DNA from 3 places in the Planococcus antarcticus DSM 14505 genome. Region 3 is predicted to be linked to each of the others. Evidence: a T-box and tRNA genes for the amino acid it is inferred to sense, from the RefSeq annotation. Region 3 holds a T-box; the other regions hold tRNA genes.
What was found. A T-box is a leader RNA that pairs with one kind of tRNA and senses whether it is charged. The one in region 3 lies ahead of serS (serine--tRNA ligase), so its partner is inferred to be a tRNA-Ser.
Positions count from the first base shown of each region.

Region 1: it encodes a tRNA-Ser, which carries the amino acid that the T-box ahead of serS (serine--tRNA ligase) is inferred to sense. The anticodon was not compared.
Region 2: it encodes a tRNA-Ser, which carries the amino acid that the T-box ahead of serS (serine--tRNA ligase) is inferred to sense. The anticodon was not compared.

Region 1 is NZ_CP016534.2:1,080,451-1,090,244, reverse strand. It holds partial or broken gene BBH88_RS05415 (IS3 family transposase) at 680-1,823, shown strand; gene BBH88_RS05410 (hypothetical protein) at 1,836-2,162, opposite strand; tRNA gene BBH88_RS05405 (tRNA-Leu) at 2,230-2,313, opposite strand; tRNA gene BBH88_RS05400 (tRNA-Cys) at 2,323-2,396, opposite strand; tRNA gene BBH88_RS05395 (tRNA-Gly) at 2,403-2,477, opposite strand; tRNA gene BBH88_RS05390 (tRNA-Gln) at 2,484-2,555, opposite strand; tRNA gene BBH88_RS05385 (tRNA-His) at 2,565-2,640, opposite strand; tRNA gene BBH88_RS05380 (tRNA-His) at 2,688-2,760, opposite strand; tRNA gene BBH88_RS05375 (tRNA-Trp) at 2,781-2,854, opposite strand; tRNA gene BBH88_RS05370 (tRNA-Tyr) at 2,861-2,944, opposite strand; tRNA gene BBH88_RS05365 (tRNA-Thr) at 2,951-3,026, opposite strand; tRNA gene BBH88_RS05360 (tRNA-Phe) at 3,053-3,128, opposite strand; tRNA gene BBH88_RS05355 (tRNA-Asp) at 3,146-3,221, opposite strand; tRNA gene BBH88_RS05350 (tRNA-Met) at 3,225-3,301, opposite strand; tRNA gene BBH88_RS05345 (tRNA-Val) at 3,375-3,450, opposite strand; tRNA gene BBH88_RS05340 (tRNA-Glu) at 3,458-3,532, opposite strand; tRNA gene BBH88_RS05335 (tRNA-Ser) at 3,559-3,648, opposite strand; tRNA gene BBH88_RS05330 (tRNA-Asn) at 3,654-3,728, opposite strand; rRNA gene rrf (5S ribosomal RNA) at 3,740-3,855, opposite strand; rRNA gene BBH88_RS05320 (23S ribosomal RNA) at 3,996-6,927, opposite strand; tRNA gene BBH88_RS05315 (tRNA-Ala) at 7,051-7,126, opposite strand; tRNA gene BBH88_RS05310 (tRNA-Ile) at 7,135-7,211, opposite strand; rRNA gene BBH88_RS05305 (16S ribosomal RNA) at 7,333-8,884, opposite strand; gene BBH88_RS05300 (nucleotidyltransferase-like protein) at 9,660-9,794, opposite strand, start outside.
Region 2 is NZ_CP016534.2:1,281,784-1,291,577, reverse strand. It holds gene menD (2-succinyl-5-enolpyruvyl-6-hydroxy-3-cyclohexene-1-carboxylic-acid synthase) at 1-875, opposite strand, end outside; gene BBH88_RS06490 (isochorismate synthase) at 862-2,253, opposite strand; gene BBH88_RS06485 (1,4-dihydroxy-2-naphthoate polyprenyltransferase) at 2,426-3,337, shown strand; partial or broken gene BBH88_RS06480 (DMT family transporter) at 3,464-4,429, shown strand; tRNA gene BBH88_RS06475 (tRNA-Glu) at 4,443-4,514, opposite strand; tRNA gene BBH88_RS06470 (tRNA-Ser) at 4,521-4,611, opposite strand; tRNA gene BBH88_RS06465 (tRNA-Asn) at 4,616-4,690, opposite strand; tRNA gene BBH88_RS06460 (tRNA-Ile) at 4,692-4,768, opposite strand; tRNA gene BBH88_RS06455 (tRNA-Gly) at 4,784-4,857, opposite strand; tRNA gene BBH88_RS06450 (tRNA-Phe) at 4,863-4,938, opposite strand; tRNA gene BBH88_RS06445 (tRNA-Asp) at 4,956-5,031, opposite strand; tRNA gene BBH88_RS06440 (tRNA-Met) at 5,035-5,111, opposite strand; tRNA gene BBH88_RS06435 (tRNA-Ser) at 5,177-5,269, opposite strand; tRNA gene BBH88_RS06430 (tRNA-Ile) at 5,285-5,361, opposite strand; tRNA gene BBH88_RS06425 (tRNA-Met) at 5,370-5,443, opposite strand; tRNA gene BBH88_RS06420 (tRNA-Ala) at 5,465-5,540, opposite strand; tRNA gene BBH88_RS06415 (tRNA-Pro) at 5,547-5,623, opposite strand; tRNA gene BBH88_RS06410 (tRNA-Arg) at 5,649-5,725, opposite strand; tRNA gene BBH88_RS06405 (tRNA-Leu) at 5,755-5,843, opposite strand; tRNA gene BBH88_RS06400 (tRNA-Gly) at 5,874-5,948, opposite strand; tRNA gene BBH88_RS06395 (tRNA-Leu) at 5,954-6,038, opposite strand; tRNA gene BBH88_RS06390 (tRNA-Lys) at 6,060-6,135, opposite strand; tRNA gene BBH88_RS06385 (tRNA-Thr) at 6,147-6,222, opposite strand; tRNA gene BBH88_RS06380 (tRNA-Val) at 6,234-6,309, opposite strand; rRNA gene rrf (5S ribosomal RNA) at 6,320-6,435, opposite strand; rRNA gene BBH88_RS06370 (23S ribosomal RNA) at 6,575-9,506, opposite strand; rRNA gene BBH88_RS06365 (16S ribosomal RNA) at 9,707-9,794, opposite strand, start outside.
Region 3 is NZ_CP016534.2:14,109-23,902, reverse strand. It holds gene BBH88_RS00085 (alpha/beta fold hydrolase) at 1-402, opposite strand, end outside; gene serS (serine--tRNA ligase) at 548-1,822, opposite strand; T-box leader at 1,884-2,092, opposite strand; gene pdxT (pyridoxal 5'-phosphate synthase glutaminase subunit PdxT) at 2,104-2,718, opposite strand; gene pdxS (pyridoxal 5'-phosphate synthase lyase subunit PdxS) at 2,721-3,605, opposite strand; gene pdxR (MocR-like pyridoxine biosynthesis transcription factor PdxR) at 3,710-5,104, shown strand; gene BBH88_RS00060 (serine hydrolase) at 5,144-6,484, opposite strand; gene guaB (IMP dehydrogenase) at 6,614-8,077, opposite strand; rRNA gene rrf (5S ribosomal RNA) at 8,361-8,476, opposite strand; rRNA gene BBH88_RS00045 (23S ribosomal RNA) at 8,616-9,794, opposite strand, start outside.

The DNA.
Region 1 (9,794 bases), 1.1 Mb from region 3:
TCGATTTTCCATCGAAATTATTAATCTCTTTTCTCCAAAACGATATTAAGGAGAACCTAGAACATAGCAGCCAATGATACCGGAATTGGCATTGTAATAATCCAAGTAATCAGCATCGTCTTAGCTGTTCCCTACTGAACACCCTGAACTCGGTGCGCCTCCCCCCATTATGGAAGACGAATTAACGTGTGGTATGCTAACCGGCAATTGGGCCAAGATAGCTACGCATATTTCGACTGCCTATGTCAAATCAGCCACTACATCGTTAGCTGGACGGATTTTCATATTTTTTTGTCTACTGTTTTAATGATTCGTCAACCCCCTACTGAAGTTCTCAATGCCATCGCTAGTGCACAATTCGCCTGCACCCACAGTTGGATATCATCAGAGCTTTGAGAATTGTTCACACTTAATATCAACTCAATAATGCCCATTATGATTGATTCGAATGTATGTGCAATCTGAAATAATCAGCAATTTCTTCCAAGTTCCATAAACATCTTATACTGAATAATTAGGATTGAATCTTCTTCAGTTCAGAAAAAATTCTCTACCGAGCGACGCAAAATGATGTTAAATTTAGATTTGTAGCCTTTGATTTAGTGGATAGTCTACACTTGATTGGACAGAAAATATAAGGGAGCGTAGAATAGTCCACAATACGTGAAGAGAATCTACTATGACCCAAAAGAGACGCACATTTTCTGCAGAATTTAAAAAACAGGTGGTTGCACTGCACGCAGGTGGAAAAAGCCGGGTAGATATTGTCCGAGAATATGACCTAACGGCTTCCGCACTCGATCGATGGATTGCCCAATCCAATCGAACGGGTTCATTCGAAGAGAAGGATAATCGAAGCCCGCTGGAGGCAGAATTACTTGCCTACAAGAAACGAAACAAACAGTTGGAGATGGAAGTGGATATGTGAGTCTTGCAGCGCTGATCATGGGACGAAAATAGAGATTATTCAACAGAATCAACACCTCTATTCGGTATCAGCAATGTGTAATGTCCTGCAAATCGCTCGCAGTACTTTTTACTATGAAACGTCCGTTTCAGTAGAAAAAGAACGCCAAAAAGCTCGAGCAGAACAAGAATTAAAAGACGAAATCTGGGCAATCTTTCATTAGAATCGCCGTGTCTATGGGACGCGTAAACTGAAAGAAGAACTGAAGATCAGAAAGAATTGGATCGTCTCGAGACGTCGTATTGGACGCCTCATGGCGACACTTGGCATCCAATCGAAATACGCACTGCCTTCGTACAAGCCGATGGTTACGCCTCCTAACGAAGCAACGTATCGAAACGTATTAAACCGTGAATTCAATCCAACAGAGAAAAGTGCCGTATTGGTTAGCGACTTAACGTACGTGAAGGTTGGCGGCCGGTGGAACTATATTTGTTTCCTTCTCGATCTCTATAACCGTGAAATTGTCGGGTACAGTCTGGGTGAGCGAAAAGACGCTGCTTTAGTTCAGCGTGCCTTCGCGACGGTCAAAAGCGACCTGGGAGCCGTGAACATTTTCCATACAGACCGTGGATCTGAATTTAAAAATGCCGGTATTGATGCCTTACTAGAGACGCATCAAATTGAACGGTCGCTGAGTCAAAAAGGAAACCCTTATGACAATGCGGTGGCAGAAGCTACGTTTAAGATTCTGAAGACGGAACTGATCAACGGCATGCACTTTGAATCCCTTAATCAGCTATCACTTGAGCTATTTGATTACGTCCATTGGTACAATCATATTCGTTTACACGGCAGCTTAGGCTACACCAGCCCTGTCACTTATCGAAACGCAGCCCTTAAAAAAGTTGTTTGATTTAGTGTTGACTTACCAAGTGGCGTTTTGTCTAATATGAGGTAACTTTTTAGATACCATAAGTTTGACCCCAGGTTCTATTTCAATCGTACTCAATCGAATCGCTTCAACGAATTCAAGCATATACTTATTCCCATTAACAACCGAATATATTATATCAAACAAAGCAGCAGTATGCTGCATACCATCTAACATGTTATCCATACCCACTGATAAAACCAGCATATCCTCACGCTCATTCGGCATAATAAAAGCAATGTTGAAATCTTGAATAACAGTGTGAACGAAAGAACCACCTTTTATTTTATGGTCTTTCACTGTAAAATTGCTGGGAAACAAAAAGACCTCTTAACTGTAATGAATCACAGTTAAGAGGTCTTTAAAGGGCAGGCAGGCCCTTTGATGATACCGGCGGTCGGGGTCGAACCGACACTCCCGTGAAGGAACGGGATTTTGAGTCCCGCGCGTCTGCCAATTCCGCCACGCCGGCAAATCATTATGGAGGCGGCAACCGGACTCGAACCGGTGATAAGGGTGTTGCAGACCCATGCCTTACCACTTGGCTATGCCGCCAAAAATTGGAGCGGAAGACGAGGTTCGAACTCGCGACCTCCACCTTGGCAAGGTGGCGTTCTACCACTGAACTACTTCCGCTTAAAGCTGGGGTACCTGGATTCGAACCAGGGCATGACGGGATCAAAACCCGTTGCCTTACCGCTTGGCTATACCCCATTAATAAGATGGGGCGGACGAGGGGAATTGAACCCCCGAGTGCCGGAATCACAATCCGGTGCGTTAACCACTTCGCCACGACCGCCACTTTACTATTTTATAAGTGCAACTCTCAAATGTATGAAAACTAGGGGCGGACGAGGGGAATTGAACCCCCGAGTGCCGGAATCACAATCCGGTGCGTTAACCACTTCGCCACGACCGCCATCATAAAATTTTTAAAAATGGCAGGGGCAGTAGGAATCGAACCCACATCGGAGGTGTTGGAGACCTCTGTTCTACCGTTAAACTATGCCCCTAAAAACTGGTGGTGGGGGGCAGATTCGAACTGCCGAACCCGAAGGAGCGGATTTACAGTCCGCCGCGTTTAGCCACTTCGCTACCCCACCGTAAAATGGTGCCGGAGAAAGGACTTGAACCCTCAACCTACTGATTACAAGTCAGTTGCTCTACCAGTTGAGCTACTCCGGCATGGAGATTTGGATTTAATAAAAAAATGGTGGGTCAGGACGGAATCGAACCGCCGACACTTAGAGCTTCAATCTAATGCTCTACCGACTGAGCTACTGACCCACTGTATTGAATAAAAATGGCGGTCCCGACCGGGATCGAACCGGCGATCTCCTGCGTGACAGGCAGGCATGTTAACCGCTACACCACGGGACCATTTGGTTGCGGGGGCAGGATTTGAACCTGCGACCTTTGGGTTATGAGCCCAACGAGCTACCGAACTGCTCCACCCCGCGATAATATGATTTAATTTTTCTCACTACATTCGTACTTTAATAACTGCATAGCTTTTATCATGTAAGAGTAAAATGGTGGAGGATGACGGGATCGAACCGCCGACCCTCTGCTTGTAAGGCAGATGCTCTCCCAGCTGAGCTAATCCTCCATGAAATTGGTGACCCCTACGGGATTCGAACCCGTGTTACCGCCGTGAAAGGGCGGTGTCTTAACCGCTTGACCAAGGGGCCATATGTTTTTTTGGGAATTTATCTTCTGGCGGAGAGCAAGGGATTCGAACCCTTGAGACGGTTGCCCGCCTACATGATTTCCAATCATGCTCCTTCGGCCACTCGGACAGCTCTCCAAAATTGGCTCCGAAGGTAGGACTCGAACCTACGACCATCGCATTAACAGTGCGGTGCTCTACCACTGAGCTACTTCGGAATAATTAATTAGACTGGCGACGTCTTACTCTCACAGGGGGAAACCCCCAACTACCATCAGCGCAAAAGAGCTTAACTGCCGTGTTCGGGATGGGAACGGGTGTGACCTCTTTGCCATCATTACCAGACTAATTTTATTTTGAAAGACAAGATTGATTATACCAATCTCACAGGTTTTTACAAGCTTTTTCATAAAAAAACTTTTCCTTATTCTTTCAAAACTGGATAAACGACATTGACCCATTGAAATTCCTCCATGATACATTGTTTGGTTAAGTCCTCGATCGATTAGTATTCGTCAGCTGCACGTGTCGCCACGCTTCCACCTCGAACCTATCTACCTCATCGTCTTTGAGGGATCTTACTTGCTTGCGCAATGGGAAATCTCATCTTGAGGGGGGCTTCGTGCTTAGATGCTTTCAGCACTTATCCCGGCCACACATAGCTACCCAGCGATGCCCTTGGCAGAACAACTGGTACACCAGCGGTGTGTCCATCCCGGTCCTCTCGTACTAAGGACAGCTCCTCTCAAATTTCCTGCGCCCGCGACGGATAGGGACCGAACTGTCTCACGACGTTCTGAACCCAGCTCGCGTACCGCTTTAATGGGCGAACAGCCCAACCCTTGGGACCGACTACAGCCCCAGGATGCGATGAGCCGACATCGAGGTGCCAAACCTCCCCGTCGATGTGGACTCTTGGGGGAGATAAGCCTGTTATCCCCGGGGTAGCTTTTATCCGTTGAGCGATGGCCCTTCCATGCGGAACCACCGGATCACTAAGCCCGTCTTTCGACCCTGCTCGACCTGTACGTCTCGCAGTCAAGCTCCCTTCTGCCTTTACACTCTGCGAATGATTTCCAACCATTCTGAGGGAACCTTTGGGCGCCTCCGTTACTCTTTAGGAGGCGACCGCCCCAGTCAAACTGCCCGCCTGACACTGTCTCCCATCCCGATCAGGGATGTGGGTTAGAATTTCAATACAACCAGGGTAGTATCCCACCGACGCCTCCTCCGAAGCTGGCGCTCCGGGCTCTAAGGCTCCTACCTATCCTGTACAAGTTGCACCAAAATTCAATATCAGGCTACAGTAAAGCTCCACGGGGTCTTTCCGTCCTGTCGCGGGTAACCTGCATCTTCACAGGTACTATAATTTCACCGAGTCTCTCGTTGAGACAGTGCCCAGATCGTTACGCCTTTCGTGCGGGTCGGAACTTACCCGACAAGGAATTTCGCTACCTTAGGACCGTTATAGTTACGGCCGCCGTTTACTGGGGCTTCAGTTCGCACCTTCGCTTGCGCTAAGCACTCCCCTTAACCTTCCAGCACCGGGCAGGCGTCAGCCCCTATACGTCACCTTACGGTTTTGCAGAGACCTGTGTTTTTGCTAAACAGTCGCCTGGGCCTATTCACTGCGGCTCTCTCGGGCTATTCACCCTACCAGAGCACCCCTTCTCCCGAAGTTACGGGGTCATTTTGCCGAGTTCCTTAACGAGAGTTCACTCGCTCACCTTAGAATTCTCTTCTCGCCTACCTGTGTCGGTTTGCGGTACGGGCACCTCCCGCCTCGCTAGAGGCTTTTCTTGGCAGTGTGAAATCAGGGACTCTGAGGTAAACCTCTTGCCATCACAGCTCAACGTATCAGGAATGGGATTTGCCTCATTCCACGCCTCACTGCTTGGACGTGCACAACCAACGGCACGCTCTCCTTATCCTTCTGCGTCCCCCCATTGCTCAAACGGCGGGGAGGTGGTACAGGAATATCAACCTGTTGTCCATCGTCTACGCCTATCGGCCTCGACTTAGGTCCCGACTAACCCTGAGCGGACGAGCCTTCCTCAGGAAACCTTAGGCATTCGGTGGACGGGATTCTCACCCGTCTTTCGTTACTCATACCGGCATTCTCACTTCTAAGCGCTCCACCAGTCCTTCCGGTCTGACTTCAACGCCCTTAGAACGCTCTCCTACCACGGATCTCCGAAGAGATCCATCCACAGCTTCGGTAATCCGTTTAGCCCCGGTACATTTTCGGCGCAGTGTCACTCGACCAGTGAGCTATTACGCACTCTTTAAATGATGGCTGCTTCTAAGCCAACATCCTGGTTGTCTAAGCAACGCCACATCCTTTTCCACTTAACGGATATTTGGGGACCTTAGCTGGTGGTCTGGGCTGTTTCCCTCTTGACTACGGATCTTATCACTCGCAGTCTGACTCCCAAGCATAAATCACTGGCATTCGGAGTTTGTCTGAATTCGGTAACCCGGGATGGGCCCCTAGTCCAAACAGTGCTCTACCTCCAGGATTCTCTATCTTGAGGCTAGCCCTAAAGCTATTTCGGAGAGAACCAGCTATCTCCAGGTTCGATTGGAATTTCTCCGCTACCCACACCTCATCCCCGCACTTTTCAACGTGCGTGGGTTCGGGCCTCCAGTAAGTGTTACCTTACCTTCACCCTGGACATGGGTAGATCACCTGGTTTCGGGTCTACAACTGCATACTCTGTCGCCCTATTCAGACTCGCTTTCGCTGCGGCTCCGCCTTCTCAGCTTAACCTTGCATGCAATCGTAACTCGCCGGTTCATTCTACAAAAGGCACGCCATCACCCATTAACGGGCTTTGACTACTTGTAGGCACACGGTTTCAGGATCTATTTCACTCCCCTTCCGGGGTGCTTTTCACCTTTCCCTCACGGTACTGGTTCACTATCGGTCACTAGGAAGTATTTAGCCTTGGGAGATGGTCCTCCCGGATTCCGACGGAATTTCACGTGTTCCGCCGTACTCAGGATCCACTCTGGAGGGGCAGGGTTTTCGGCTACGGGGCTATTACCCGCTGTGGCGGACCGTTCCAGGTCGCTTCGCCTAATCCTACCTTTTGTAACTCCGTATAGAGTGTCCTACAACCCCAAGAGGCAAGCCTCTTGGTTTGGGCTGATCCCGTTTCGCTCGCCGCTACTCAGGGAATCGCATTTGCTTTCTCTTCCTCCAGGTACTTAGATGTTTCAGTTCCCTGGGTCTGCCTTCTCATGTGCTATCAATTCACACATGGATACTGCCCAATTAAAGGCAGTGGGTTCCCCCATTCGGAAATCTCCGGATCACAGCTCACTTACAGCTCCCCGAAGCATATCGGTGTTAGTGCCGTCCTTCTTCGGCTCCTAGTGCCAAGGCATCCACCGTGCGCCCTTTCTAACTTAACCAATGGTTAATTAAAAAGTTGTGGCACCAAGTGCCACGCGTACATGAATTGCTTCATTTTTGTTTCAATGTCGTTTTATCCAGTTTTCAAAGAACAAGGTTCTCGCTTTCGCTTACAAAATGAGTGGTGGAGCCTAGCGGGATCGAACCGCTGACCTCCTGCGTGCAAGGCAGGCGCTCTCCCAGCTGAGCTAAGGCCCCAAGAAGAATGGTGGGCCTAAATGGACTCGAACCATCGACCTCACGCTTATCAGGCGTGCGCTCTAACCAGCTGAGCTATAGGCCCTCTTGAGTATAAGTATAGTGCTAATAGAAGATCAGTTCAGTGTCTCCACTGAAGGTGAACCTTCAAAACTGAACGCAAAACGTCAACCCCGAGAAAACCTCGGTTCCGAATTTATCCTTAGAAAGGAGGTGATCCAGCCGCACCTTCCGATACGGCTACCTTGTTACGACTTCACCCCAATCATCCGTCCCACCTTCGGCGGCTGGCTCCACAAGGGTTACCTCACCGACTTCGGGTGTTACAAACTCTCGTGGTGTGACGGGCGGTGTGTACAAGGCCCGGGAACGTATTCACCGTGGCATGCTGATCCACGATTACTAGCGATTCCGGCTTCATGCAGGCGAGTTGCAGCCTGCAATCCGAACTGAGAACGGTTTTCTGGGATTGGCTTGCCCTCGCGGGGTTGCAGCCCTTTGTACCGTCCATTGTAGCACGTGTGTAGCCCAGGTCATAAGGGGCATGATGATTTGACGTCATCCCCACCTTCCTCCGGTTTGTCACCGGCAGTCACCTTAGAGTGCCCAACTGAATGCTGGCAACTAAGATCAAGGGTTGCGCTCGTTGCGGGACTTAACCCAACATCTCACGACACGAGCTGACGACAACCATGCACCACCTGTCACCGCTGTCCCCGAAGGGAAAGGCGTATCTCTACACCGGGCAGCGGGATGTCAAGACCTGGTAAGGTTCTTCGCGTTGCTTCGAATTAAACCACATGCTCCACCGCTTGTGCGGGCCCCCGTCAATTCCTTTGAGTTTCAGCCTTGCGGCCGTACTCCCCAGGCGGAGTGCTTAATGCGTTAGCTGCAGCACTAAGGGGCGGAAACCCCCTAACACTTAGCACTCATCGTTTACGGCGTGGACTACCAGGGTATCTAATCCTGTTTGCTCCCCACGCTTTCGCGCCTCAGCGTCAGTTACAGACCAGAAAGTCGCCTTCGCCACTGGTGTTCCTCCACATCTCTACGCATTTCACCGCTACACATGGAATTCCACTTTCCTCTTCTGCACTCAAGTTCTCCAGTTTCCAATGACCCTCCACGGTTGAGCCGTGGGCTTTCACATCAGACTTAAAGAACCGCCTGCGCGCGCTTTACGCCCAATAATTCCGGACAACGCTTGCCACCTACGTATTACCGCGGCTGCTGGCACGTAGTTAGCCGTGGCTTTCTGGTGAGGTACCGTCAAGGTACCAGTAGTTAGTTGGTACTTGTTCTTCCCTCACAACAGAGTTTTACGATCCGAAAACCTTCGTCACTCACGCGGCGTTGCTCCGTCAGACTTTCGTCCATTGCGGAAGATTCCCTACTGCTGCCTCCCGTAGGAGTCTGGGCCGTGTCTCAGTCCCAGTGTGGCCGATCACCCTCTCAGGTCGACTACGCATCGTCGCCTTGGTAGGCCATTACCCCACCAACTAGCTAATGCGCCGCGGGCCCATCCTGCAGTGACAGCGAGATGCCGTCTTTCCGTGCCGCCTCAGGAGAGGCGACAAACTATTCGGTATTAGCACCGGTTTCCCGGAGTTATCCCGATCTGCAGGGCAGGTTGCCCACGTGTTACTCACCCGTCCGCCGCTAAACCAAAAGGAGCAAGCTCCTCTGGTTCCGCTCGACTTGCATGTATTAGGCACGCCGCCAGCGTTCGTCCTGAGCCAGGATCAAACTCTCCATTATAGAGAACATTTGACTGCTCTAGTTGTTGCTGGCACCATCCGAAGATGGCTTGATCTGCACAAAGCTGATCAGTAAGTTGTAGTCACGAACATCCAGTAGATGAACAACTCTGCTCCAATTGCCGGTGGCAACCTTCGCAAAAGTCGTGCTCGTGACGTCTTTCGTTGACGTTTTGCTGTTCAGTTTTCAAGGTTCAGTGCGTCCGTCCTATAAAAGCAACTTCTCTAAGTTATCATCGTTAAGCGAAAGAGTCAAGCATTTTTATTATTGCAAAAAAACTTAATTTCTCTTAGCGACGTGTATCATCATAATATACTTTCCGTATAATTGTCAACGATTAAAGCAAAAAAAGTTTAAAAATCGTAAAAACTTTAATGAACAAGCCATAAAATCATTATTCTTTAGCTTGTTTCATCACGATTTTCACAGAAAAAGAAGCTGTTCCAAAAGTCCGAATGAACGGCTTTTAGCAACAACTTTTCTTTTCTCTTTATACATCGCTACTACATAAGCATCCGTACTACTTGTTCATAAGTAAAAAGTGTTGACCCGTTCTACTCGCTTTTACACTTCCATTTCGCAAAACAAAATAACTTAGTTCCAGTTGGTCCGCATTGAAATGGTACAGAAGCAACGTTTTGAAATGTTCATTTTAATCGACCTTTATAAAATTAAGAACCAAAACCTGAATACAGAGAAAGACTGATGCCGCTCTGTTCCTCCTAGGTGAAAGCCGAGAGGAAGGACAACGTCTCTATCCTACAACATTCCCGGTTTAGTTTTTCACGTAATAATAACGGTGGAAAATTCCCTCGCTTTTTGTCGTAACACCATTAATAAAAACAAGATCCTTATCTATAAGATATTCAATGAAAACTTCAAGGTTAGATGAGTAGTTTTTTAATTCTTC
Region 2 (9,794 bases), 1.3 Mb from region 3:
GGCTGAGGTCCGACCCGGATAACCGCTTCAGGCACTACCTCTTCCTTGAATGCTTCATTTTTTAATAAGGCATCATACGAATCGATAATTAGATCTTTTGCTTCAGAAGGCATATTGCCCCTCAGATTCGACAAAGGATCCGCAAGAACCGGCCAATTAAGCTTATTGATAAAGTCCCAGAACTCAGGCGGCATCGGTTTTGTCATTTCTCCGACAATCAACAGGCCCTTTTTCTTTTTCATCAGCCTCTGAAAAAATTCACGGCTTTCAGGAGATAAAGACATGTCTCCACCAAAATGGGCGATTTCCCCACCACTTTCGTAAGTCTGTTCAAAATCGATGCGCAGTGGTTCACGGAATGGAACATTGACATGTACCGGGCCTTTCGGTTCGCTGCTTGCACTCTGGACAGAACGATGCAGATGGCGAGACAAGAACGCCAATTGGTTATCTGTTTCCGGCATCGGCAAATCCGTCGCCCATTTGACATGCGTTCCGAACAAATTGACTTGGTTGATCGCTTGCGGCGCTCCAACTTCCCGCAACTCATGCGGCCGGTCTGCCGTCACGACAATTAAAGGCACGCGCGCATAATACGCTTCGACAATCGCTGGGAAATAATTAGCCGCTGCAGTTCCAGACGTGCACAACAGCATCACGGGTCTGCCAGACGCTTTCGCCATGCCCAGCGCAAAATAAGCCGCTGAACGTTCATCGATTTGCCGGTATACTGTCAAGCCTTCCTGCATCATACAGGCATAGGCGAGCGGTGTGGAACGGGATCCCGGACTGATTACAGCATCCAACACTCCAAGCCCGACCAGCGAATGGGTAAATGCAGATACATATTCTGTTAACGCTTTACGACTCGTCACTCAATTGACCTCCCAATGCCCGAAGCATCGGTCTGAATTTAACCCATGTCTCGTCATACTCTGATTGCGGCGTGGAATCTGCTACAATTCCACCGCCCGCATATAAATAAGCTCTTTCGCCATCCAACAAAGCCGACCTTATCGAAACAGCAAATTCGCCATCACCTTTAGCATCAATCCAGCCAATTGGAGCTGCATAATAGCCACGGTTCATCGCTTCGTGCTCGCGGATCATCTGCAGCGCCTTCAATTTCGGCTCTCCGCCAAGCGCCGGTGTCGGATGAAGAACCTCCACCAAATCAAATAAGGTTGCGCCTGGTTTTAACTCGCCTTCAACCGGTGTATACAAATGCTGAATGTCCCTGATCTTCATTAATTTTGGCAATTTAGGTACGACCATCCGGCTGCAATTCGCTTCAAATACATCGCTGATCATCTTGACCACAAATTGATGCTCAGCCCGATTTTTCGGATCTTTCAGCAAGGCTTCGCCAAGTTCGGTATCCTTCTCAACCGTCTTGCCGCGCGGAGTGGAACCTGCTAAACATGTCGAGAGTGCTTTTTGGTCTTCTACTTTTACCAACCTTTCAGGAGTTGCTCCAAAGAAGAATTGCTCTTCCGCTTCCAAACCGAACAAGAAACTTTCAGGCTGTTCATTGGAAACCTGATACAACGCAGAAGAAGGCGAAAATTTGTGTTCAAATTCCAACTTCAGCGTCCGTGCAATAACGACTTTTTCCACTTTTTTGGCTTTAATAATATCGGTAACCTGCTGAATGGAATCCAGGTACTCTTCTTTTCTTAGTTCTATGCGGCCAGTTGCCTGTGGTTTATCATATTTATCGACTTCAGATACCTGTGCCGCATGGATCAGTTTATCACGTTCTTTACGCATCGCATCAAATTCTGCATAGCTCTCTTGTTGTTCCGTAATTAAATGAATGCTGACAAAAGCCTGCTCACCTTTTAAAACCAACTGAAAAGTTGGCACCGCAAAATAAGCCTGTGGAAACCGTGTCCATTCACTCGATTTGCTATTTAAGGGATCGAACGAAAATCCTCCGAATAGGACTGGCTGGACAGAACTTTCTTCATTGACGATTTGTTTGCAAAGGTTCTTCCAGTCATCCTTGATTTTCTTAAATCGCCCTGTTGCTTTGTTTGTAGAAAGGACATGGGCATGTCCGATTCCAACCAACGTGAAGGTCTTTTCACGATTCTGCCAGTACATGCGTTTTCCTAAGTATTCATCTCCCCCGGCTTCAAAGAATGCCAATGCTGACATGCGAGTGACTTCGATTGTTTCGGTATAAAAACGGTAGCCTTCGTAATGGCTTTCCGTAGATTTTTGGGTCGATGAAGACGATTCTGAATTCACCTGATTACCTCCGTTTTAAGACAAGAGTCTCGTTTATTCCACTTACTTTTCTACTTTTTAATATCTACCTTCTATCATACTCTTTTCTGCTAAAATCAGCACATCATTTGCTGTATTCCCTTCTATATTTGAAGTACAATGAACAGTGGAAAGAATTAAAGGAGAGATAGATATGACACATTCACTACAGGCAGACAGCGGATGGCGCGTCTGGTGGCAACTAACCCGGCCCCATACTTTAACCGCATCCTTCGCTCCTGTCTTCTTAGGAACGATGATTGCTTTAAATCATTCCCCGATCGACTGGATTTTATTCTTGGCTATGCTTGTTGCAAGTTTATTGATTCAGGCAGCTACTAATATGTTCAACGAGTATTATGATTTCGCTAGAGGCTTAGATAATGAAAATTCTGTCGGCATCGGCGGCGCAATCGTTCGGAACGGAGTCAAACCGAAAACCGTTTTAGCGTTAGCTCTAATGTTCTACGGGATCGCCGCGGTCATCGGCATCTATATTTGTTCACAAACCAGCTGGTGGCTTTTGGTTGTTGGCGGAGTAGCGATGATGATCGGCTATCTTTATACTGGCGGACCTTATCCCATTGCTTATACTCCTTTCGGTGAGCTCTTTTCCGGAGTGGTCATGGGCTATTTAATTGTTATCATTGCCTTCTACATTCAAACTGGAATGGTTACATGGGAGGCTTCTTTACTTGCTGTACCGAGTACTTTGCTGGTAGCTGCAATTATGTTGGCCAATAATATCCGCGATATTGTCGGAGACGAGGAGAGCGGCCGTAATACGCTTGCAATATTAGTCAGAAGACCCGCAGCAGTAAACATTCTAATGATGTTCTTCATACTAGCCTATGCTTGGATTGTAATTTTAGTGATCACAGGGACGCTGACACCTTGGGCTTTACTGGTATTCCTCAGCGTGCTAAAACCTATCAAAGTCGTCCAGATTTTCAAACACTTCACGGCACCGCTAAAAGTGATGCCCGCGATGAAGGATACCGGTAAAACAAATACATTTGTCGCGTTTTTACTTGGAATCGGATTGCTGATTGATTACCTTCTATAATAAGATGCTTAAAAAGGGATTTCTATGGAAATCCTTTTTTTATATCCAAATAATACTTTGAAGAACTGAATACTTGCGCTATAGTGGATGAATAATTTATATGCTTTTGTTTTAGGAGGACATAAGGTGAAACCTATTATTTTCGGTATTATCGTAGCTTTTTTCTTTGCTTTTACTTTTTTGCTGAACGCTACGACGGAAACAGTTGGCGGAAGCTGGATTGGGAGTGCCTCTCTTCGCTATATTTTTATGGTGCCCTTTTTGCTGATGATCGTTCTTTCCCGAAAAAATCTAAAGCCCCCTACTACAAGAGATGAGCAAAAATAAAGAAGCTTGGGTGTTATGGAGTTTTATCGGATTCGTTTTTTTTATGCTCCCTTGTGTTTTGCCGCTGCCTATTCTCCTAGCTCGTTGATTGCAGGAACATGGCAAATCACTATTATTGCGGATACTCTCCTTACACCCTTATTTTTAATTACCGCACATAGTAATAAAGACAACGTTTATATGCGAAGGAAAATCCCTTCGAAAGGCTTACTGATTTCTTTTATCATATTAGCCGGGGTATGTCTGATGCAGGTAGAACATATAGCAGCCGTTCCTTCTGCGACTTTATGGTTTTGTTTTATTCCCGTTATTATTGCTACTTTTGCATATCCATTGGGCAATAGAAAAATGATGGATCCATGCGGTGATAGACTGGATGCATATCAACGAGTTTTAGGAATGACATTAGCGAGTTTGCCTTTTTGGCTAATGTTATCGCTTTATGGACTGATCGCTGTCGGTGGTCCGACTGCTTCGCAAAGCTACCAAACCTTTATTGTAGCAATCAGTTCCGGAGTCATTGCTACGGTGGTTTTCTTTAAAGCCACGGACTTAGTCAGGGGAAACATGTAGAAATTAGGTGCAGTCGAAGCCATACAATCGTTGGAAGTTTTATTTGCTTTGTCTGGAGAAATTCTTTTCTTGTCCATCGCCTTGCCATCCAACTTATCTTTGATTGGCCTTCTATTGGTGATGTTAGGCATGATGGTTCACAGCTACGTTTCCGGTAAAACGAAAAAAAGAGTCATGCAATTGAATGCATGACTCTTATCGATGATGACCCCTACGGGATTCGAACCCGTGTTACCGCCGTGAAAGGGCGGTGTCTTAACCGCTTGACCAAGGGGCCAAATACTGGCGGAGAAGGAGGGATTTGAACCCTCGCGCCGGTTGCCCGACCTACACCCTTAGCAGGGGCGCCTCTTCAGCCACTTGAGTACTTCCCCAGTTTGGCTCCGAAGGTAGGACTCGAACCTACGACCATCGCATTAACAGTGCGGTGCTCTACCACTGAGCTACTTCGGAATGGTGGGCCTAAATGGACTCGAACCATCGACCTCACGCTTATCAGGCGTGCGCTCTAACCAGCTGAGCTATAGGCCCATATGTGTATATATATGGAGCGGGTGAAGGGAATCGAACCCTCATCATCAGCTTGGAAGGCTGAGGTTTTACCACTAAACTACACCCGCAAAAGTGGTGGGTCAGGACGGAATCGAACCGCCGACACTTAGAGCTTCAATCTAATGCTCTACCGACTGAGCTACTGACCCACTGTATTGAATAAAAATGGCGGTCCCGACCGGGATCGAACCGGCGATCTCCTGCGTGACAGGCAGGCATGTTAACCGCTACACCACGGGACCATTTGGTTGCGGGGGCAGGATTTGAACCTGCGACCTTTGGGTTATGAGCCCAACGAGCTACCGAACTGCTCCACCCCGCGATAATAATATAGATATTAATTCTAGCACACGCTTCATTAATAATTGTCCACACATTTTAAAAATATGGAGGAGGAAGAGGGATTCGAACCCCCGCGGGATTTGACTCCCCTGTCGGTTTTCAAGACCGATCCCTTCAGCCAAACTTGGGTATTCCTCCGTGATAAAATACATATGGTGGACCTTGCAGGACTCGAACCTGCGACCGGACGGTTATGAGCCGTCTGCTCTAACCAACTGAGCTAAAGGTCCTAAAAAAGTGGCGGCAGAGGGGATCGAACCCCCGACCTCACGGGTATGAACCGTACGCTCTAGCCAGCTGAGCTACGCCGCCGAGATTTTTAATGTGATAAGTTGGTGGAGCCTAGCGGGATCGAACCGCTGACCTCCTGCGTGCAAGGCAGGCGCTCTCCCAGCTGAGCTAAGGCCCCATTGTTTGGTCGGGAAGACAGGATTCGAACCTGCGACCCCTTGGTCCCAAACCAAGTGCTCTACCAAGCTGAGCTACTTCCCGAACTGAGTTGCTGAGTGTAAAAATATGGTGCGCCCGAGAGGACTCGAACCTCTAACCGCTTGATTCGTAGTCAAGTACTCTATCCAATTGAGCTACGGGCGCATATAAGGGATTCATCTGGTTTGCATAAATGGTGCCGAGGACCGGAATCGAACCGGTACGGTAGTCACCTACCGCAGGATTTTAAGTCCTGTGCGTCTGCCAGTTCCGCCACCCCGGCTAAGGGTCGGTATAATGTGCAAAAAAAATATGGAGCGGAAGACGAGGTTCGAACTCGCGACCTCCACCTTGGCAAGGTGGCGTTCTACCACTGAACTACTTCCGCAAAAATGGTGCGGGTGAAGGGAGTCGAACCCCCACGCCCGAAGGCGCTAGATCCTAAGTCTAGTGCGTCTGCCAGTTCCGCCACACCCGCGTGGCAATGATTCAATTAAAATGGTGAGCCATGAAGGATTCGAACCTTCGACCCTCTGATTAAAAGTCAGATGCTCTACCAGCTGAGCTAATGGCTCATTTACATGAGTGGTGCCGGAGAAAGGACTTGAACCCTCAACCTACTGATTACAAGTCAGTTGCTCTACCAGTTGAGCTACTCCGGCGAAAGAAAAAATGGTGGAGGATGACGGGATCGAACCGCCGACCCTCTGCTTGTAAGGCAGATGCTCTCCCAGCTGAGCTAATCCTCCGATAAGTATTGCCCAGCGACGTCTTACTCTCACAGGGGGAAACCCCCAACTACCATCAGCGCAAAAGAGCTTAACTGCCGTGTTCGGGATGGGAACGGGTGTGGCCTCTTTGCCATCATCACTGGACTATTTGGTTTTGAAAGACAAGATTGATTATACCAATCTCACAGGTTTTTACAAGCTTTTTCATAAAAAAACTTTTCCTTATTCTTTCAAAACTGGATAAACGACATTGACCCATTGAAATTCCTTCATGATACATTGTTTGGTTAAGTCCTCGATCGATTAGTATTCGTCAGCTGCACGTGTCGCCACGCTTCCACCTCGAACCTATCTACCTCATCGTCTTTGAGGGATCTTACTTGCTTGCGCAATGGGAAATCTCATCTTGAGGGGGGCTTCGTGCTTAGATGCTTTCAGCACTTATCCCGGCCACACATAGCTACCCAGCGATGCCCTTGGCAGAACAACTGGTACACCAGCGGTGTGTCCATCCCGGTCCTCTCGTACTAAGGACAGCTCCTCTCAAATTTCCTGCGCCCGCGACGGATAGGGACCGAACTGTCTCACGACGTTCTGAACCCAGCTCGCGTACCGCTTTAATGGGCGAACAGCCCAACCCTTGGGACCGACTACAGCCCCAGGATGCGATGAGCCGACATCGAGGTGCCAAACCTCCCCGTCGATGTGGACTCTTGGGGGAGATAAGCCTGTTATCCCCGGGGTAGCTTTTATCCGTTGAGCGATGGCCCTTCCATGCGGAACCACCGGATCACTAAGCCCGTCTTTCGACCCTGCTCGACCTGTACGTCTCGCAGTCAAGCTCCCTTCTGCCTTTACACTCTGCGAATGATTTCCAACCATTCTGAGGGAACCTTTGGGCGCCTCCGTTACTCTTTAGGAGGCGACCGCCCCAGTCAAACTGCCCGCCTGACACTGTCTCCCATCCCGATCAGGGATGTGGGTTAGAATTTCAATACAACCAGGGTAGTATCCCACCGACGCCTCCTCCGAAGCTGGCGCTCCGGGCTCTAAGGCTCCTACCTATCCTGTACAAGTTGCACCAAAATTCAATATCAGGCTACAGTAAAGCTCCACGGGGTCTTTCCGTCCTGTCGCGGGTAACCTGCATCTTCACAGGTACTATAATTTCACCGAGTCTCTCGTTGAGACAGTGCCCAGATCGTTACGCCTTTCGTGCGGGTCGGAACTTACCCGACAAGGAATTTCGCTACCTTAGGACCGTTATAGTTACGGCCGCCGTTTACTGGGGCTTCAGTTCGCACCTTCGCTTGCGCTAAGCACTCCCCTTAACCTTCCAGCACCGGGCAGGCGTCAGCCCCTATACGTCACCTTACGGTTTTGCAGAGACCTGTGTTTTTGCTAAACAGTCGCCTGGGCCTATTCACTGCGGCTCTCTCGGGCTATTCACCCTACCAGAGCACCCCTTCTCCCGAAGTTACGGGGTCATTTTGCCGAGTTCCTTAACGAGAGTTCACTCGCTCACCTTAGAATTCTCTTCTCGCCTACCTGTGTCGGTTTGCGGTACGGGCACCTCCCGCCTCGCTAGAGGCTTTTCTTGGCAGTGTGAAATCAGGGACTCTGAGGTAAACCTCTTGCCATCACAGCTCAACGTATCAGGAATGGGATTTGCCTCATTCCACGCCTCACTGCTTGGACGTGCACAACCAACGGCACGCTCTCCTTATCCTTCTGCGTCCCCCCATTGCTCAAACGGCGGGGAGGTGGTACAGGAATATCAACCTGTTGTCCATCGTCTACGCCTATCGGCCTCGACTTAGGTCCCGACTAACCCTGAGCGGACGAGCCTTCCTCAGGAAACCTTAGGCATTCGGTGGACGGGATTCTCACCCGTCTTTCGTTACTCATACCGGCATTCTCACTTCTAAGCGCTCCACCAGTCCTTCCGGTCTGACTTCAACGCCCTTAGAACGCTCTCCTACCACGGATCTCCGAAGAGATCCATCCACAGCTTCGGTAATCCGTTTAGCCCCGGTACATTTTCGGCGCAGTGTCACTCGACCAGTGAGCTATTACGCACTCTTTAAATGATGGCTGCTTCTAAGCCAACATCCTGGTTGTCTAAGCAACGCCACATCCTTTTCCACTTAACGGATATTTGGGGACCTTAGCTGGTGGTCTGGGCTGTTTCCCTCTTGACTACGGATCTTATCACTCGCAGTCTGACTCCCAAGCATAAATCACTGGCATTCGGAGTTTGTCTGAATTCGGTAACCCGGGATGGGCCCCTAGTCCAAACAGTGCTCTACCTCCAGGATTCTCTATCTTGAGGCTAGCCCTAAAGCTATTTCGGAGAGAACCAGCTATCTCCAGGTTCGATTGGAATTTCTCCGCTACCCACACCTCATCCCCGCACTTTTCAACGTGCGTGGGTTCGGGCCTCCAGTAAGTGTTACCTTACCTTCACCCTGGACATGGGTAGATCACCTGGTTTCGGGTCTACAACTGCATACTCTGTCGCCCTATTCAGACTCGCTTTCGCTGCGGCTCCGCCTTCTCAGCTTAACCTTGCATGCAATCGTAACTCGCCGGTTCATTCTACAAAAGGCACGCCATCACCCATTAACGGGCTTTGACTACTTGTAGGCACACGGTTTCAGGATCTATTTCACTCCCCTTCCGGGGTGCTTTTCACCTTTCCCTCACGGTACTGGTTCACTATCGGTCACTAGGAAGTATTTAGCCTTGGGAGATGGTCCTCCCGGATTCCGACGGAATTTCACGTGTTCCGCCGTACTCAGGATCCACTCTGGAGGGGCAGGGTTTTCGGCTACGGGGCTATTACCCGCTGTGGCGGACCGTTCCAGGTCGCTTCGCCTAATCCTGCCTTTTGTAACTCCGTATAGAGTGTCCTACAACCCCAAGAGGCAAGCCTCTTGGTTTGGGCTGATCCCGTTTCGCTCGCCGCTACTCAGGGAATCGCATTTGCTTTCTCTTCCTCCAGGTACTTAGATGTTTCAGTTCCCTGGGTCTGCCTTCTCATGTGCTATCAATTCACACATGGATACTGCCCAATTAAAGGCAGTGGGTTCCCCCATTCGGAAATCTCCGGATCACAGCTCACTTACAGCTCCCCGAAGCATATCGGTGTTAGTGCCGTCCTTCTTCGGCTCCTAGTGCCAAGGCATCCACCGTGCGCCCTTTCTAACTTAACCAATGGTTAATTAAAAAGTTGTGGCACCAAGTGCCACACGTACATGAATTGCTTCATTTTTGTTTCAATGTCGTTTTATCCAGTTTTCAAAGAACAAGATTGAAAGTCACAAAAAAAGGCGTTGCCGCCTGAAGGTGAACCTTCAAAACTGAACGCAAAACGTCAACCCCGAGAAAACCTCGGTTCCGAATTTATCCTTAGAAAGGAGGTGATCCAGCCGCACCTTCCGATACGGCTACCTTGTTACGACTTCACCCCAATCATCCGTCCCACCTTCGGCGGCTGGCTC
Region 3 (9,794 bases):
CATCGCTTTTGGATGCGGAATGTTCAAGACAATCAATTTTTCTACATACTCGGGCCGCGTGGCCGCTAAATGCCAAGCTACTGCACCGCCCCAATCATGTCCGATAATAATAGCCGTTTTTTTTTGAAAATGCTCTATGATGCCGATAACATCATCGCGTAAATAATCCACTGTGTAATTATCGATTCCTTTTGGCTTATCACTCAAATTATAGCCGCGCTGGTCAGGCGCCACGACCCGGTATCCCTTTTCCGCTAAAGGTTGTATTTGATTTTTCCAACCAAACCAAAATTCCGGAAAGCCGTGTAGCAAAATAACTAACGGTCCATCTGCTGGTCCCGCTACAGCTATATGAAGATTGATGCCGTTTGTTTCTATAATTTGAAAGCTCAGGTTTTCCATAAAAACAACTCCTTCACTCGATCTCCTTAACTTCTCTTTACCCCTTTTCTCCAAATAAAAGACTCAAAAGCAAATTGCTTTTGAGTCTTTTTTTATTAGGTCGATCTGTTACTTAAAAGAAGTGTAGAAAAAAATTGAACTTACCTTATCCAATGGTCTTTTTACCACCCATATAAGGCTGTAGCACTTCTGGAATATGGATTGAACCGTCTGCTTGCTGACAATTTTCTAGTAACGCTGCCACAGTGCGACCAATTGCCAGTCCGCTGCCATTCAGTGTATGGACGAATTCAGGCTTACCGGTTGTTTCACGGCGGAATTTGATATTTGCGCGTCTTGCTTGGAAATCCTCAAAATTACTGCAAGAAGAAATTTCCCGGTATGTCTCTTGGCTTGGAATCCAGACTTCGATATCGTATTTCTTGGCGGCTGTGAAGCCAAGGTCTGCGGTACACATCTTCAAAACACGATATGGAAGCCTTAAAAGCTGAAGCACTTTCTCAGCATGGCCCGTCAGTTTCTCCAGTTCGTTATAAGAATCCTCAGGCTTCACAAAGCGCACCAGCTCGACTTTATTGAATTGATGCTGTCTGATTAGTCCTCGCGTGTCGCGCCCCGCAGAACCCGCTTCAGAGCGGAAATTCGCGCTGAAAGAAGCAAAGGCCTGTGGCAACATATCCGCTGTCAGGATCTCGTCGCGATAGAAGTTTGTCACTGGCACTTCAGAAGTCGGAATCAAGAAGTAATCTTCCTTCTCAATCAGAAATGCATCTTCTTCAAATTTCGGTAATTGACCTGTGCCCGTCAAGCTTTCACGGTTGACCATATAAGGTGGCAACATTTCTTCATAACCGTGCTCTTCTTGGTGAAGATCCATCATAAAGTTGATCAGTGCGCGCTCTAGACGTGCCCCGAGTCCTCGGTAAAAGACAAAACGGCTTCCTGTCACTTTCGCTGCACGTTCAAAATCAATGATGTTCAAATCAGTCCCTAAATCCCAATGCGGTTTAACTTCGAAATCAAATTCTGGTTTATCGCCCCACGTACGGATTTCTTCATTGTCGTCTTCAGAGTCGCCAAACGGCACGCTGTCATGTGGAATATTCGGTACACGCATCATGATGTAGTTCAATCTTTCTTCTACTTCTTTCAACTCTTCATCAATCGCTTTGATCGCTTCGCCAACTTCACGCATTTTGGCAATGGCTTCGTCTGCATTTTCTTTCGCACGTTTCATCGTTGCGATATGTTGAGACGCTTCATTGCGCTCTGCTTTTAATTTTTCAGTTTGCGCGATTAATTCACGGCGTTTTGAATCCAACCCTTCAAAATCATTAAGCACTGAAATATCTTCTCCGCGCTTTCCAAGCTTTGCTTTTACTTCTTCAAAATTGGCACGTACAAAACGAATATCCAACATACTGTTTTCCTCCTCAAAATTTTAAAATAAAAAAAGACAACAAAAATAGCCCTCATCCCTTGAAAGGGACGAGAGCTACCCGCGTTGCCACCCTGATTGATCGGCATAAAGCCAATCCTCTTCATCACATAACGGCATTTAAACCGGCAATGGCTTTTTTTCACCATGCAACTCCGGGGTGGATTCAAACGCGTTTTTCACCGGTTCACACCAACCACCGGCTCTCTTTAGAAAAACACTCATTTTACTACTTCCCATCAACGTTTCGTCTTTTAAATTAATCATACTTTACTATAAGTTGATGTCTTTGGCAAGAGAAGGTCTGACTTATCGCCGATCATACTCAAAAAATATGCAGTAATTCGGTGGTCTTCTGTCAATTCTGGGTGGAACGAGCAACCTAGAAAATGACCACTCTTTGCCATGACAATTTTTCCGTCATGCATGCACAACACTTCAGCATGTGGTCCGACACTGACAATGTGCGGAGCCCGGATAAAAACTGCTTCAAAAGCGCCTTCGATGCCGTTAATAGTAAGGGGCGCTTCAAAGCTATCTATTTGCCGGCCAAATGAATTCCGTTCAACTGCAACATCCATAACACCTAAATGCGATTCTTCTCTACCAATCACGGTTTTTGCTAGCAATATTAATCCCGCGCACGTGCCAAACATCGGCTTTCCTGTTTCAGCAAACTCCCGCAGCGGTTCCATCAAACCGTAGCGATCAATCAGTCGGCGCATCGTCGTACTCTCGCCACCTGGTAAGATCAAAGCATCCAAGCTCTCAAGATCCTTCGGCCATTTTACAGAAACAGCTTCGGCTCCACATGCTGTAATCGACTGGATATGCTCACGAACTGCCCCTTGCAGAGCAAGGACTCCAACTCGTTTCATTCTTACCAGCCCCGCTCTTGCATACGTTCGCCGGCAGCTATCGTTGAAATTTCAATGCCTTTCATGGCAATACCAAGATCTTTCGATAGCTCAGCAATCAATTTGTAGTCTTGGTAATGTGTAGTAGCCTCGACAATCGCACGGGCAAACCGTTCTGGATTATCTGATTTGAAGATACCCGAACCTACGAATACGCCGTCTGCTCCAATCTCCATCATCAATGCAGCGTCTGCTGGTGTTGCAATACCACCCGCTGCAAAATTAACAACCGGCAAGCGGCCCAAGCTTTTTACTTCTTTTAAGAACTCATAAGAAGCTCCAAGGTTGCGCGCTTCTGTCATTAATTCGTCTTCGCTCATCGCAATCACTTTTCGCACTTCTGCATTTACTTGACGCAAATGGCGGACCGCTTCGACAATATTGCCCGTACCCGGTTCACCTTTCGTGCGCAGCATAGAAGCTCCTTCACCAATTCTGCGGGCAGCTTCGCCCAAGTTCCGGCAACCACAGACAAACGGTACCGTGTATTGGTTTTTTAACAAATGAAATTCTTCATCTGCAGGCGTCAATACTTCACTTTCGTCGATATAATCGACACCCATCGCTTCTAAAATACGAGCTTCCACAATATGTCCAATACGGGCTTTCGCCATGACCGGAATCGATACAGCCTTCATCACTTCTTCCGTAATGCGTGGATCTGCCATACGTGCCACTCCGCCGTCTCTGCGAATATCCGATGGCACACGTTCTAGTGCCATTACAGCCGTTGCACCTGCATATTCCGCAATACGTGCTTGTTCCGCATTGACCACATCCATAATCACTCCACCTTTTTGCATTTCGGCCATTCCTCTTTTTACGCGATCTGTTCCAAGTTGACTCATTTACTAATTCCCCCTATTTGTTAATAAATTCAGTATAATAGAGATTGACCATATGAAAAGACTCAGTTCTATTCAATTCAATAAGGTCAGTTGGAGGAATTCAAATGGACATGCTTATGTTTCAACTTCAAAAACAGTCACAAACCCCATTATATAAACAGTTATATCGAGAAATAAAAGGAGCCATCATAGACGGCACAATCGGCGTAGATACCAAATTGCCAAGCAAGCGAAAATTAGCGGATTATCTGCAAATTAGCCAAACGACCGTCGAACTTGCCTATTCTCAGCTCGTCGCTGAAGGGTTTATTGAGTCCAGGCCACGTAAAGGATTTTATGCTCAGCCAGTCGAAGAACTTGCGTATCTGGATATTCCGCATGACGAGCCTGTCATCAACGAAACCATTACTTACAAAATAGATTTCAACTCTGCCAGTATCGATACACGCTCTTTTCCATTTTTAACTTGGCGCAAACTGACGCGTGATATTTTGGATGACTCTAACCATCATTTATTGCTATCTGGGCATCCTCAAGGAGACGACGCCTTACGCCAGGAAATTGCCCGTTATTTGTATCAGTCCCGTGGAGTTGTCTGTGATGCAGATCAAATCGTCATCGGTTCCGGGACAGAACAATTATTGCCCCTGCTAATCCGTCTACTCGACAAAAAACTTGTTTATGGCTACGAAAATCCTGGCTATGCATTGACTCATAGCATTTTCAGCCATCACGACCGCCAGTCTATCCCGATCGAACTTGAACAAGACGGCATCCATGTTAGTCAATTAGAAGCATCTAATGTAGATGTCGCGTACGTTACGCCTTCACATCAATTTCCATCAGGCTCTGTCTTGAGTGCTACCAAACGAGCACAATTGCTGAACTGGGCCGTAGCTAAACCAAACCGCTATATTATCGAAGACGATTATGACAGCGAATTTCGTTACACTAGCCGACCCATTCCCGCGTTACAAAGCATGGATTTAAGTGACCGAGTTATTTACATTAGTACTTTTTCTAAATCACTCATGCCTTCTCTACGTCTCGCTTATATGGTCTTACCTAAACGACTGCTGCGGGCGTATCAGCAAACTTTTCTTCATTACTCTTCTTCGGTACCAAGACATGATCAACAACTAGTCGCCAAATTCATGAAAGACGGTCATTTCGCGCGTCACTTGAATCGTATGCGTAAGCTGTATCAGAAGAAAATCAAACAACTGAGTTGGTCTCTGGCTTTATTCTCTCCCGTTGTTACGGTTTCTGGCGAACAGGCAGGCATGCACATCGTTCTGACCATTCAAACCTCGTTGAGCGAAGAGGAGCTGGTACAGCGCGCTAAAGGAGCCGGCATCCGTGTCACGGGGTTGCACTCTTATGATGTACACAAAAAATCCGGTGCATATCCAAAAATCGTTCTTGGATTCGGTGGTCTCTCCGAAGAAGAAATTCACTCGGGAGTTATTGAATTGATGGCATGCTGGGAAATCCAATAAAAAAAGCCGTTCATCTTTTCGGATGAATGGCTTTTCCTATTAAAATAACTCCTTTACAAAAGTACCTGCATCATTCCAAAGAGACGATAAAAATTCTCCGGCATTCCGCATCGACAAGGCAGCCCAACTGGCACGTTCCACAGATTCAGTAGTCGCCACCTTAACCTTATTTGAACTGCCACTTAAATAGCCATATTCCACGCCTTCCGCTTTTTTCAGCTCAAGCGTTCCTACCACTAAATCCTTTTCTACATCCGCTTCGAGCTTACCATCCTGCACTACTGAATCGTCCAGCAGCAATTCTGGCTGATGCAATTCCTTATCGGCAGTCCGAATCATCATGGTCACCGGCTCTTTAACCGCAATTGCAACTTCTTTCTCTACACCGTTTTCAACAGTAAGAGTTTCCTGTCCCTCAAACTGATACCCTGCCGGAATAATTTCTTCTGTAGTAAACTGTCCGAAACCATAATCGAATAAAGCACGAGTTGCATCAAAACGAGCTTTATACGAACCTGCGCCTTTATTATCCACCGCTCCCATGACTACAGCGATGAAACGCGTATCATCACGCTTCGCCGTTCCTGCAAACGAGTAACCAGCAAAATCCGTACTACCGGTTTTCAATCCGTCCATACCTTCGTATTCATAAATCAATCCAGGAAGCATTGAATTCCAGTTCTCCATCCGTGTCTCGTCTGCCGTTCCTTCACGGAAAAGCTTTACCGGAATTTTTGTTGTTTCTAGCACTTCAGGGTAATCGTCCAACAAAATTTTCGTCAATTTGGCAACTGAACGTGCCGGCATGATGTTTTCATCCGTTTCTTTCGTGCCTTCGGGATGCCTGCCCATCAAACTTGAATTGCTGAGACCTGTCGAATTGACGAAAGTCGTTTCTTCTAAGCCCATTTCCTTCGCTTTTTCGTTCATTAAACGGACAAATTCACTTTCCGTCCCTGCAATCGTCTCGGCGATGCCGATCGTTGCTGCATTGGCTGAAAAAATAGCCATTGCTTCATACATTTCTTTAATGGTGTAAGAACCATCTTCACGAAACGGCACATTGCTCAAGCGCATGTCCTGAGAAATCCGATACGTATAATCCGTCACTTGATATTCCTGCTCCCACGTAATCTTCCCTTCTTCAATCGCCTCAAATAATAAATACTCCGTCATCATCTTGGTCATGCTGGCAACTCCTAAAGGCGTCTCAGCATTTTTTTCGTAAAGAATTTTGCCACTTTCAGCATCCACCAAAATAGCGGCTTCTGCCATTATAGTTAACGATTCTTCCGCTTGTGCTTGCTGCGGAAAAATAGCGGGCGCAGTGAATGCAAGCAATAACGCTATGAGTAATCCTTTATTAAAAAAATTTTTCACGTATTTGAATACCTCCGTTTATAAGATTCCACATGCTATTTTATCATATTCGTTGTGCATAAAAACAAAAACATGAAAAAGGCATCTTTTCCTTCATTTTAACCGAAGGAAAAGATGCCTTTAACTAAATTAAATTGAGTAGTTTGGAGATTCTTTAGTAATTTGTACATCATGCGGATGGCTTTCACGTAATCCAGCACCCGTCATACGAATAAATTGTGCTTCCTCGCGCAAAGCCTGTAAATCTTTTGTTCCACAATAGCCCATTCCTGCACGAATACCACCCAGTAATTGATGAATCGTATCCGAAAGTGGTCCTTTATATGGCAAGCGGCCCTCAATACCTTCTGGAACCAGTTTTTTCGCATCGTCTTGGAAGTAGCGGTCTTTCGATCCTTTTTCCATAGAAGCAATCGACCCCATGCCACGGTACGTTTTAAAGCGGCGACCTTGGAAAATTTCAGTGTCTCCTGGACTTTCAGTCGTCCCAGCCAACAAACTACCAAGCATAACCACATGTCCGCCCGCTGCCAATGCTTTAATGATGTCTCCAGAATACTTGATCCCACCATCAGCAATAATTGTTTTATCATGCTTACGTGCTTCTGTTGCGCAGTCATAAACAGCCGTAATTTGAGGAACCCCGACACCCGCTACAACACGAGTCGTACAGATAGAACCAGGCCCGATACCAACTTTAACTACATCTGCACCAGCCTCGATCAATGCTTTAGTTCCTGTAGCAGTAGCCACATTTCCAGCAATAATCGCCAATTCCGGATAGGTTGCACGAATCTGCTTAACCATGCCCAAAACGCCTGCTGAATGTCCATGAGCTGTATCCAATACGATGACGTCGACAGAAGCCTTCACGAGCTGCTCGACCCGTTTCATTGTATCTGAAGTGACCCCTACAGCAGCACCTACAAGCAAACGGCCGTGCTGATCTTTCGCAGCATTAGGGAATTCAATTACTTTTTCGATATCCTTAATGGTAATCAAACCTTTTAATACGCCTTGGCTATCAACAATTGGTAATTTTTCAATCTTGTATTGCTGCAGAATCTTCTCAGCATCTTCTAACGTAGTTCCAATAGGAGCAGTGACTAATTTCTCTTTTGTCATTACGTCATTAATTTTCAAAGAATAATCTTGGATAAAACGTAAATCACGGTTCGTAATGATACCGACCAGCTTAAGTTCGCTTTCATTATTGACAATTGGAACACCCGAAATCCGGTATTTGCCCATTAAATGTTCAGCATCATAAACTTGGTGTTCAGGAGTTAAGAAGAATGGATCTGTAATAACACCGTTCTCTGAACGTTTTACAGTGACGACTTGTTCAGCCTGTTCTTCAATGCTCATGTTTTTATGAATGACACCCAAGCCGCCTTGGCGAGCCATAGCAATAGCCATCTTAGCTTCCGTTACTGTATCCATGCCTGCACTGATCACTGGAATTTTCAACTTAAGAGTTGGTGTCAATTCAATGGCCAAATCAATATCTTTCGGCAAAACTTCCGAATGGGCTGGTACAAGTAATACATCATCAAACGTTAATCCTTCTTTTACAAATTTTGATTCCCACATAGTTAGACGCGCCTCCTGCTTCCTTTTAAATATTATTGTAAGGTTATCAGCGCGGATATGGTGTGTCAAGAAACTGATAAAAGAAAAAATATTTAGAATAATTAATTACTGTGTTATAGAAAAGTTTTCTTATATTTGCTATGAAATTGTATGCACTTAAAACTCAGAGAATATCTTTTATTGTTGAACAATAGTTTCTTTTTTCAAAAGCAATTGTATGAAAAGAAATACCTATGGAAATAAACAAGCCGTTACCGGAATCGGTAACGACTTGTTTCAATGTGCCCAGCGACGTCTTACTCTCACAGGGGGAAACCCCCAACTACCATCAGCGCAAAAGAGCTTAACTGCCGTGTTCGGGATGGGAACGGGTGTGGCCTCTTTGCCATCATCACTGGACTATTTGGTTTTGAAAGACAAGATTGATTATACCAATCTCACAGGTTTTTACAAGCTTTTTCATAAAAAAACTTTTCCTTATTCTTTCAAAACTGGATAAACGACATTGACCCATTGAAATTCCTTCATGATACATTGTTTGGTTAAGTCCTCGATCGATTAGTATTCGTCAGCTGCACGTGTCGCCACGCTTCCACCTCGAACCTATCTACCTCATCGTCTTTGAGGGATCTTACTTGCTTGCGCAATGGGAAATCTCATCTTGAGGGGGGCTTCGTGCTTAGATGCTTTCAGCACTTATCCCGGCCACACATAGCTACCCAGCGATGCCCTTGGCAGAACAACTGGTACACCAGCGGTGTGTCCATCCCGGTCCTCTCGTACTAAGGACAGCTCCTCTCAAATTTCCTGCGCCCGCGACGGATAGGGACCGAACTGTCTCACGACGTTCTGAACCCAGCTCGCGTACCGCTTTAATGGGCGAACAGCCCAACCCTTGGGACCGACTACAGCCCCAGGATGCGATGAGCCGACATCGAGGTGCCAAACCTCCCCGTCGATGTGGACTCTTGGGGGAGATAAGCCTGTTATCCCCGGGGTAGCTTTTATCCGTTGAGCGATGGCCCTTCCATGCGGAACCACCGGATCACTAAGCCCGTCTTTCGACCCTGCTCGACCTGTACGTCTCGCAGTCAAGCTCCCTTCTGCCTTTACACTCTGCGAATGATTTCCAACCATTCTGAGGGAACCTTTGGGCGCCTCCGTTACTCTTTAGGAGGCGACCGCCCCAGTCAAACTGCCCGCCTGACACTGTCTCCCATCCCGATCAGGGATGTGGGTTAGAATTTCAATACAACCAGGGTAGTATCCCACCGACGCCTCCTCCGAAGCTGGCGCTCCGGGCTCTAAGGCTCCTACCTATCCTGTACAAGTTGCACCAAAATTCAATATCAGGCTACAGTAAAGCTCCACGGGGTCTTTCCGTCCTGTCGCGGGTAACCTGCATCTTCACAGGTACTATAATTTCACCGAGTCTCTCGTTGAGACAGTGCCCAGATCGTTACGCCTTTCGTGCGGGTCGGAACTTACCCGACAAGGAATTTCGCTACCTTAGGACCGTTATAGTTACGGCCGCCGTTTACTGGGGCTTCAGTTCGCACCTTCGCTTGCGCTAAGCACTCCCCTTAACCTTCCAGCACCGGGCAGGCGTCAGCCCCTATACGTCACCTTACGGTTTTGCAGAGACCTGTGTTTTTGCTAAACAGTCGCCTGGGCCTATTCACTGCGGCTCTCTCGGGCTATTCACCCTACCAGAGCA